2 regions of the Planosporangium spinosum genome follow, and region 2 is predicted to be linked to the other one. Evidence: predicted binding sites of a transcription regulator. Region 2 holds the regulator's gene; the other holds the start of a gene.

Region 1 (4,188 bases), on a different contig from region 2:
GGAACTCGTACCCCGGCCTGTTCGCCTCGCTGGTCACCGGCAACGCGGTGGTGGTCAAGCCGCACCCGGGCGCGGTCCTGCCGCTGGCGGTCACCGTGAAGTACGCCCGGGAGGTCCTCGCCGAGGCCGGGTTCGACCCGAACCTCGTCACGCTCGCGGCCGAGGCGCCCGGTGAGGGACTGGCGAGCGTCCTGGCGCTGCGGCCCGAGGTGAAGATCGTCGACTTCACCGGTTCGACCGAGTACGGCGACTGGCTGGAGGCGAACGCCCGGCAGGCCGTGGTCTACACCGAGAAGGCCGGCGTCAACACCGTCATCGTGGATTCCTGCGACGACTTCGCCGGAATGTGCAACAACATCGCTTTCTCGCTGGTCCTCTACAGCGGACAGATGTGTACGACACCGCAGAACATCCTCGTTCCGCGGGAAGGTATCGCCACCGCGGACGGACACAAGAGCTTCGACGACGTGGCCGGTGGGATCGCCGCGGCTGTCGGAAAGTTGACCGATGATCCCGCCCGGGGTGTGGAGTTGACCGGCGCGATCGTCAATGACGGGGTGCTGGAGCGCCTGGAACGGGTTCGCGGCCTCGGTGAGGTCGTACTCGATTCGCGGGTGGTCACCCACCCGACCTTCGGTGACGCGGTCGTCCGTACGCCGCTGATTCTCACGTTGGATGCCGACCGTGAGCAGACCTACGGCAGCGAGTGGTTCGGGCCGATCTCGTTCGTCGTCGCCACCGACTCCACCGAGCACAGCCTGGAGGTCTTCCGGCGGACCGTCGGCCGGCGGGGCGCGCTCACCGCGTCGGTGTACTCGACCGACGACAAGGTGCTGGACGCGGCCGAGCGGGCGGCACTGGACGTCGGTGTGCACCTTTCGGCAAATTTGACCCACGGAGTGTTCGTCAACCAGTCGGCGGCCTTCTCCGACTTCCACGGCAGCGGTGCCAACGCGTCCGCCAACGCCGCGCTGACCGATGGCGCGTACGTGGCCAGCCGTTTCCGGATTGTGCAGTCACGGCGGCACGTGTGACGGCATCTACGGAATCAGTCATAGGCATACATCTATGGAATGGCCGCGTTAGGACTACCCGAGAACCCCGTTCTCTAACGCCAATCCGGCATGACGATCGCGAATCTCGAGCTTAATCCGGATGTCCGATTTGGGGCTGTACGGGGTTGGCCGACCTCGTGTAGCGTGCGTGGTCGGTCGTCGTTCGTCGTCGGTGTCCACAGGGGGCACGTCGAGACACCGGCGACTCCGGCGTCGCGACCGCGGCGTCGTGGGTTGGCAAGACCCAGCACCACCGAAGTGAGGAAGTGCACCGTGGCACAGGGCACCGTCAAGTGGTTCAACAGCGAGAAGGGCTACGGCTTCATTGCCGTCGACGGAGGGCAGGACGTCTTCGTCCACTTCTCAGCGATTCAGATGGACGGCTACAAGTCGCTGGAGGACGGTCAGCGCGTCGAGTTCGAGATCGCGCAGGGCAGCAAGGGCCCGCAGGCGGAGAACGTCCGTATCGCCTGACTACTCCAAGCTCGCACCACTTTCAGGACACCGTTCTCCGGTCGGGGAGCGGTGTCCTTCTTTTTCTCTCCCGCCGCGCCACTCCGTGTTGTTTCCTGATCGCCGTCGCCGTCGCCGCAGTCCTCGGCTGACGCCGGCGTCGGTGGTGATCCCGTGCCGGTACGGGGCCCGTTGTCGGTACAGCGGTCCTCGCGGTATTGGTCCGTCTTTCATGGTGTTGTGGTCGTTTGTGCGGTCGTGGCCGTTTGTACGGTCGTGGTCGTTTGTACGGTCGTGGTCGTTTACCGGGTCGCGGCCGTGTTCCGGGTTGTGGTCCTCGCGCCGGGGTGGTGTCGAAACGTCGCCGAACTTTTGGGTGTGGACAGGTGGGAAGTGGCCGTGGTGGGGAAGGGGGCGACGGCGGGCCGGTACTCCCGGCTCGTCACCGGCGCGGCCCGGCCTGGCGTCCGGTGGTTCCGGCGCGGCCCGGCCCGGCGTCCGGTGGCTCCGGCGCGGCCCCGCTCCGACGTCCGGTGGCTCCGGCACGGGCCGGCTTCCGGCGGTACGGCGGCATGGGGAGGCGTCGGGTATCCGGCGGCGACGGCGGGGGCGATCGCCGGCGTGCCGGGAGGGGGTCGGCCACCGACCGTTTGCTTGCACTCTCGGGTGGAGAGTGCTAAACAAGTCACTGGCACTCGGAAGTGTCGAGTGCCAAAAGGTCGGGGTCGGTGGGGTCACCGGCCATGGCCGGGCCGTCCGGCGGAGTACGCCGAGCGGGCCGGGCATGGCAGGGGGCCGGTCGTCGCGGGCTATCCGGTCCGGCCTACGAGGGTTTCTCAGCGCCCGCTGGGGGACCGCCGAAGGTGCGTACGCAGCGGTGCGTGGCTGGTTGACGCCGGCGCGGACCGTGACTGTGTCCAGGAGGACAACGCCGAATGGCCAAGACAATTGCGTTCGAGGAAGAGGCGCGCCGGGGCCTCGAGCGGGGCATGAACATCCTCGCCGACGCCGTGAAGGTGACGCTGGGCCCGAAGGGCCGCAACGTCGTCCTCGAGAAGAAGTGGGGCGCCCCCACGATCACCAACGATGGCGTGTCCATCGCCAAGGAGATCGAGCTCGAGGACCCGTACGAGAAGATCGGCGCTGAGCTGGTCAAGGAGGTCGCCAAGAAGACCGACGACGTTGCCGGTGACGGCACGACGACGGCGACCGTCCTGGCCCAGGCGCTGGTCCGGGAGGGCCTGCGCAACGTCGCGGCCGGCGCGAACCCGATGGCCCTCAAGCGGGGCATCGAGACCGCCGTCGCCGCCGTTGCCGAAGAGCTCGCCAAGATCGCCAAGGATGTCGAGACCAAGGAGCAGATCGCTTCCACGGCCTCCATCTCCGCCGGCGACCCGACCGTCGGCGAGATCATCGCCGAGGCGATGGACAAGGTCGGCAAGGAAGGCGTCATCACCGTCGAGGAGAGCAACACCTTCGGCCTGGAGCTTGAGCTCACCGAGGGCATGCGCTTCGACAAGGGCTACATCTCGCCGTACTTCTGGACCGACGCGGAGCGGATGGAGGCCGTCCTCGACGACCCGTACATCCTCATCGTCAACAGCAAGATCTCCGCGGTGAAGGACCTGCTGCCGATCCTCGAGAAGGTCATGCAGTCGGGCAAGCCGCTGGCGATCATCGCCGAGGACGTCGAGGGCGAGGCGCTGGCCACCCTGGTCGTCAACAAGGTGCGCGGCACGTTCAAGTCCGTCGCCGTCAAGGCTCCGGGCTTCGGCGACCGCCGCAAGGCCATGCTGACCGACATCGCCGTCCTGACCGGCGGTCAGGTCGTCAGCGAGGAGCTCGGCCTGAAGCTGGAGGGCACCACGCTCGACATGCTGGGCCGCGCCCGCAAGGTCGTCGTCACCAAGGACGAGACCACGATCGTCGACGGCGCCGGCGACCCCGACCAGATCCAGGGTCGGGTCAACCAGATCCGCGCCGAGATCGAGAAGAGCGACTCCGACTACGACCGCGAGAAGCTGCAGGAGCGCCTGGCCAAGCTGGCCGGTGGCGTTGCGGTGATCAAGGTCGGTGCGGCCACCGAGGTCGAGCTCAAGGAGCGCAAGCACCGCATCGAGGACGCCGTGCGCAACGCGAAGGCGGCCGTCGAGGAGGGCATCGTCCCCGGTGGTGGCGTCGCGCTGGTGCAGGCCGGCAAGACCGCGTTCGACAAGCTGGACCTGAACGCCGACGAGGCGACCGGTGCCAACATCGTGCGCGTCGCGCTGGACGCTCCGCTGCGCCAGATCGCCGCGAACGCCGGCCTCGAGGGCGGCGTCGTGGTCGACAAGGTGCGCAACCTGTCGGTCGGGCACGGCCTTGACGCGGCGACCGGCGAGTACGTCGACATGCTGGCCACCGGCATCATCGACCCGGCCAAGGTGACGCGCTCGGCGCTGCAGAACGCGGCGTCGATCGCGGCCCTGTTCCTGACCACCGAGGCCGTGGTCGCGGACAAGCCGGAGAAGGAGAAGGCCCCGGCGGGCGCGCCCGGCGGCGGCGACATGGACTTCTGAGAAGTCTGAAACTCAGGAAAGGGCGGGCCGGCCGGGCCCGCCCTTTTCGTATGCGCTCACGTGCCCGCTCGCCGGGCCCGTCCACCGCGCCTTCCACCGCCCGTGGAACGGGGCTCACCGGG
Region 2 (4,188 bases):
GGAACGATCTCGTCCACGCCGACCTCGGTCATCGCCTGGACCGCCAGTTCGCCCCGGTCGCCCTTGGCGATGCCCTGGACGACGACGAGTCGCGGGGTCGGCGCCGCGACCCGGGTACGGCCGGTGACCGCCACGTCCAGGGTGCCCCGGCCGACGGCGGTGACCACGCCGGTGGCCGTACCGCCCTGGCCGTCGCCGAGCAGCAGGTGCTCGCCCACGCGCAGGCGCTGGACGGTGGCGGCGTGGTGCCCCTCCGGCCCGTCGAGGTGGAACTCGTCGCCGTCGGGCAGGGCGTCGACGAGAAACAGCGGCAAACTCATGATCGACGCAACTCATCGGCGCGTGATCGACGCAACGTCCGGGAAACCGTGGTCCCCCGAGTGGTGGGCGACCACGGCTTCCCGGACGTTGTGATGATCAAGGCTGTCAACAAGGTCACGCGTGGCCGTTGAACGCGTCCCGCATCCGCGAGAAGAAGCCACCCTGCTTGGACAGTTCGGCGACCTCCTCGCCCCGGGAGCGGGCGAACTCGCGCAGCAGCCGCTCCTGCTCCGGGTCGAGCTTGGTCGGGGTACGCACGTCGAGGTGCACGAACAGGTCCCCCCGGCCGGTGCCGCGCAGGTGCGGCACGCCCTTGCCCCGGATGCGCATCGTCGCGCCGGGCTGGGTGCCGGCCCGGACGTCGACGTTCTCCTCGCCGTCGAGCGTCTTGATGGTCAGCCGGGTGCCGAGGGCGGCGGCCGTCATCGGCACGGTGACCCGGCAGTGCAGGTCGTCGCCCTTGCGCGAGTACACGTCGTGCGTGCGCTCGTGGATCTCCACGTACAGGTCGCCGGGCGGGCCGCCACCGGGGCCGACCTCGCCCTGCTGGGCCAGCCGGATGCGCATGCCGTCCTCGACCCCGGCCGGGATCTTGACCGTCAGCGTGCGCCGGGTGCGTACCCGACCGTCGCCGCCGCAGGTCTGGCACGGGTGCGGAATGACCGTGCCGTACCCCTGGCAGGCGGCGCAGGGGCGGGCCGAGACGACCTGCCCGAGGAACGTGCGCTGCACCGACTGCACCTCGCCCCGGCCGCCGCAGACGTCACAGGTGGCAGGGTGGGTGCCGGCCGCCGTACCCGCGCCGGAGCAGGTGGTGCAGAGCACGGCGGTGTCGACGGTGATCGGCGTCTCCACGCCGAACGCGGTCTCGTTGAGGTCGAGTTCGAGCCGGAGGATCGCGTCGGCGCCGGGCCGCACCCGGGGTCGCGGGCCGCGGGCCGCGGAGGTACCGAAGAAGGCGTCCATGATGTCCTGGAAGCCCACGAACGGCCCGCCCGCGCCGGGGCCGGGTCCGCCACCACCGGGGGCGAGCGGGTCGCCGCCGAGGTCGACCATCTCGCGCTTCGCCGGGTCGGACAGGACCTCGTACGCGGCGTTGATCTCCTTGAACTTCTCCTGCGCCACCGGGTCCGGGTTGACGTCAGGGTGATACTCGCGGGCCAGCTTCCGGTAGGCCCGCTTTATCTCGTCCGCGGAGGCGTCCCGACGTACCCCCAGGATCCCGTAGTAGTCCTTGTTGGCCACGTGCGTCCTTCTGCCCTCGCTCTATGCGCCTGTTGGTCAGCCGTATCAGCTGTGTGTCACTGCAGTGTCAGCTCTATGCGAGCAGATCGCCGACGTAGCGTGCCACGGCACGTACGGTGGCGATGGTCCCGGGGTAGTCCATGCGGGTCGGCCCGAGCACACCCATGCCGCCCACGACAATGGTGCCCGGTCCGTACCCGGTGCTGACCACCGAGGTGGTCCGCAGGTCCTCGATCTCGTTCTCGTCGCCGATCAGCACGCGCGTCCCGCTCGGCTCCACCTCACCGAACAGCTTGAGGAGCACCACTTCTTCCTCGAGCGCCTCGAGGATCGGCCGCAGGGCGCCCTGGAAGTCCAGCAGGCCGCGCGCCAGGTTGGCGGTGCCGGCGAGCGCGATGCGCTCCTCCTTGCGCTCCACGAGCGTCTCCAGCAGCACGGTGGACAGGGCGGTCATCGCCGGCCGCAGCGCCGGCGACACCTCGTCCAGCAGCGCCTCGACCAGCGGCGGGGTCTCGGTGAGCGCGCTGCCGGCCAGCTTTTCGTTGATCAGGCGGCGCAGGTGGGCCACGTCGTCGGCGGGCAGCGTGCCGGGCAGCTCCACGAGGCGCTGATCGACGCGACCGGTATCGGCGATCATCACCAGCATCAGTCGGGTGGTGGACAGCGGGACCAGTTCGAGGTGGCGCACCTTCGACCGCGACAGGCTCGGGTACTGCACGATCGCGACCTGGCGGGTGAGCTGGGCCAACAGCCGCACGGTGCGGTGCACGACGTCGTCGAGGTCGACCGCGCCGAGCAGGAACCGTTCGATCGCGCGGCGCTCCGCCGGAGACAGCGGCTTGACCCGGCTGAGCCGGTCGACGAACAGCCGGTACCCGCGGTCGGTGGGCACCCGGCCGGCGCTCGTGTGCGGCTGCCGGATGTACCCCTCCTCCTCGAGCACGGCCATGTCGTTGCGCACGGTCGCGGGCGAGACCCTCAGGTTGTGCCGCTTGACGAGCGCCTTGCTGCCGACCGGCTCCTGGGTCGCGACGTAGTCCTCGACGATGGCGCGCAGCACTTCCAACTTACGATCGTCGAGGGCCATGGCCGCACCTCCCGTCGGGCTCGTCGCCGTCCCCGACGGGCCGGCTGGCACTCCAGATAAGTGAGTGCCAGTCTAGCGCCGCAGGCCAGACCGATGCGATGCTTCTTTTGTCCGTTTCGCGCATGAATAACGTACTTTCTTCGCCCGCTGGGGTGCCGGCCCACCGGCCGGCTCTCCCGGGGTGTCTTCCCCTGACCGACCGGACGCCGAAACAGGTCTGGTTGTCTCGAACATGTCGCACCAGGTCGCTACCGCGAATTGATCGATGGTTCTACGGTGGCGCACATGACAGAACCACCCCGCCCTCCGGGCGAGGGCACCGGCATCCCGCCGGACCCCACCGCCCCGCAACCACCGTCGGCCTCCACCCCGGGCGAGGCGACCGCTCCCTCATACCCGCCGCCACCGTCAGGCGGGTACGCGCCCCCGCCGCCGCCCGGCGGGTACCCGCCCCCGCCGCCCGGCGGGTACGCGCCCCCTCCGGCCGGTGGCTACCAGCCCGGCCCGGGCGTCCCCCCGCCGGGGTACGCCAGCAACGACGACAAAACCTGGGCGCTGGTGGCGCACTTCGGCGGCGCGGCCGGCATGTTCGTCAGCGGCGGCCTCCTGGGCTTCGTCGCCCCGCTGATCGCCTACCTGGCGAAGGGGCAGCAGTCCCCCGCGGTACGGGCGCACGCCGTGGCGGCGCTGAACTTCCAGATCCTGTGGTCGATCCTCGGCTTCGTCGCCTGGATCATCGGGTGCTTCCTGTTGTTCCTGCCCACCCTGGCCGTGATGGCGATCGGGGTCATCTTCGGCGTCATCGCCGGGGTCAAGGCCAACGAGGGCGAGCTCTACCGCTACCCGATGTCGGCCGGCTTCATAAAGTAGCCGGGCAGGGAGCCAGGCCGGCTCGACGTCCCATGATCGTCACAACGTGCCGGACGTTGTGACGATCATGGGCACGCGCCGCCGACCATGGGCGCGTGCTGCCGACCACGGGCGCGCGTCACGGCAACAGGTCGCGGACCACCGCGTCGGCCAGCAGCCGCCCGCGCAGGGTGAGCACCGCCCCGCCTGCGCCGAACACCGCCGCGTCCAGCAGTCCGGCGCCGGCGGCCCGGTGCGCCGCCGCCCGCCCGGCATCGTCGAGCGTGTCCAGCGGCAGCCCCGACGACAGCCGCAGCCGCAGCATCACGTCCTCGGTGTGGCGCTCGCCGGGCGTCAGCAGCTCCCGAGCCTGCGCCGGGGACTCCCCCGCCGCCAGCCGCGCAGCGTACGCCGCCGGATGCTTGACGTTCCACCACCGCACCCCGCCGACGTGGCTGTGCGCGCCCGGCCCGAGCCCCCACCAGTCCCCGCCGGTCCAGTACAGCAGGTTGTGCCGGCACCGGGCGGCCTCGTCGCGCGCCCAGTTGGAGACCTCGTACCAGCGCAGACCCGCGGCGGTCAGCGCGGCCTCGGCGGCGAGGTACCGGTCGGCGGCCACGTCGTCGTCCGGGTACGGCAGCTCGCCCCGGCGCATCCGGGCAGCCAGCCGGGTGCCCTCCTCAACG

What was found. The regulator HrcA, encoded in region 2, represses chaperone genes, less so after heat shock. The targets are predictions, from matches to a motif close to GGTTNGCACNCTCNNNNNGAGNGTGCNAACC.
Region 1: the regulator HrcA is predicted to act here: its motif matches at 2,160-2,190, upstream of groL (chaperonin GroEL).

What each region holds. Positions count from the first base shown of each region.
Region 1 is NZ_JBLYUB010000034.1:20,164-24,351, forward strand. Features, by position in the region: gene paaN (phenylacetic acid degradation protein PaaN) at 1-1,034, shown strand, start outside; gene ACNTMW_RS30305 (cold-shock protein) at 1,329-1,529, shown strand; gene groL (chaperonin GroEL) at 2,444-4,066, shown strand; gene ACNTMW_RS30315 (hypothetical protein) at 4,181-4,188, opposite strand, start outside.
Region 2 is NZ_JBLYUB010000017.1:129,305-133,492, reverse strand. Features, by position in the region: gene ACNTMW_RS22285 (16S rRNA (uracil(1498)-N(3))-methyltransferase) at 1-320, opposite strand, end outside; gene dnaJ (molecular chaperone DnaJ) at 436-1,566, opposite strand; gene hrcA (heat-inducible transcriptional repressor HrcA) at 1,640-2,653, opposite strand; gene ACNTMW_RS22270 (DUF4870 domain-containing protein) at 2,939-3,523, shown strand; gene hemW (radical SAM family heme chaperone HemW) at 3,642-4,188, opposite strand, start outside.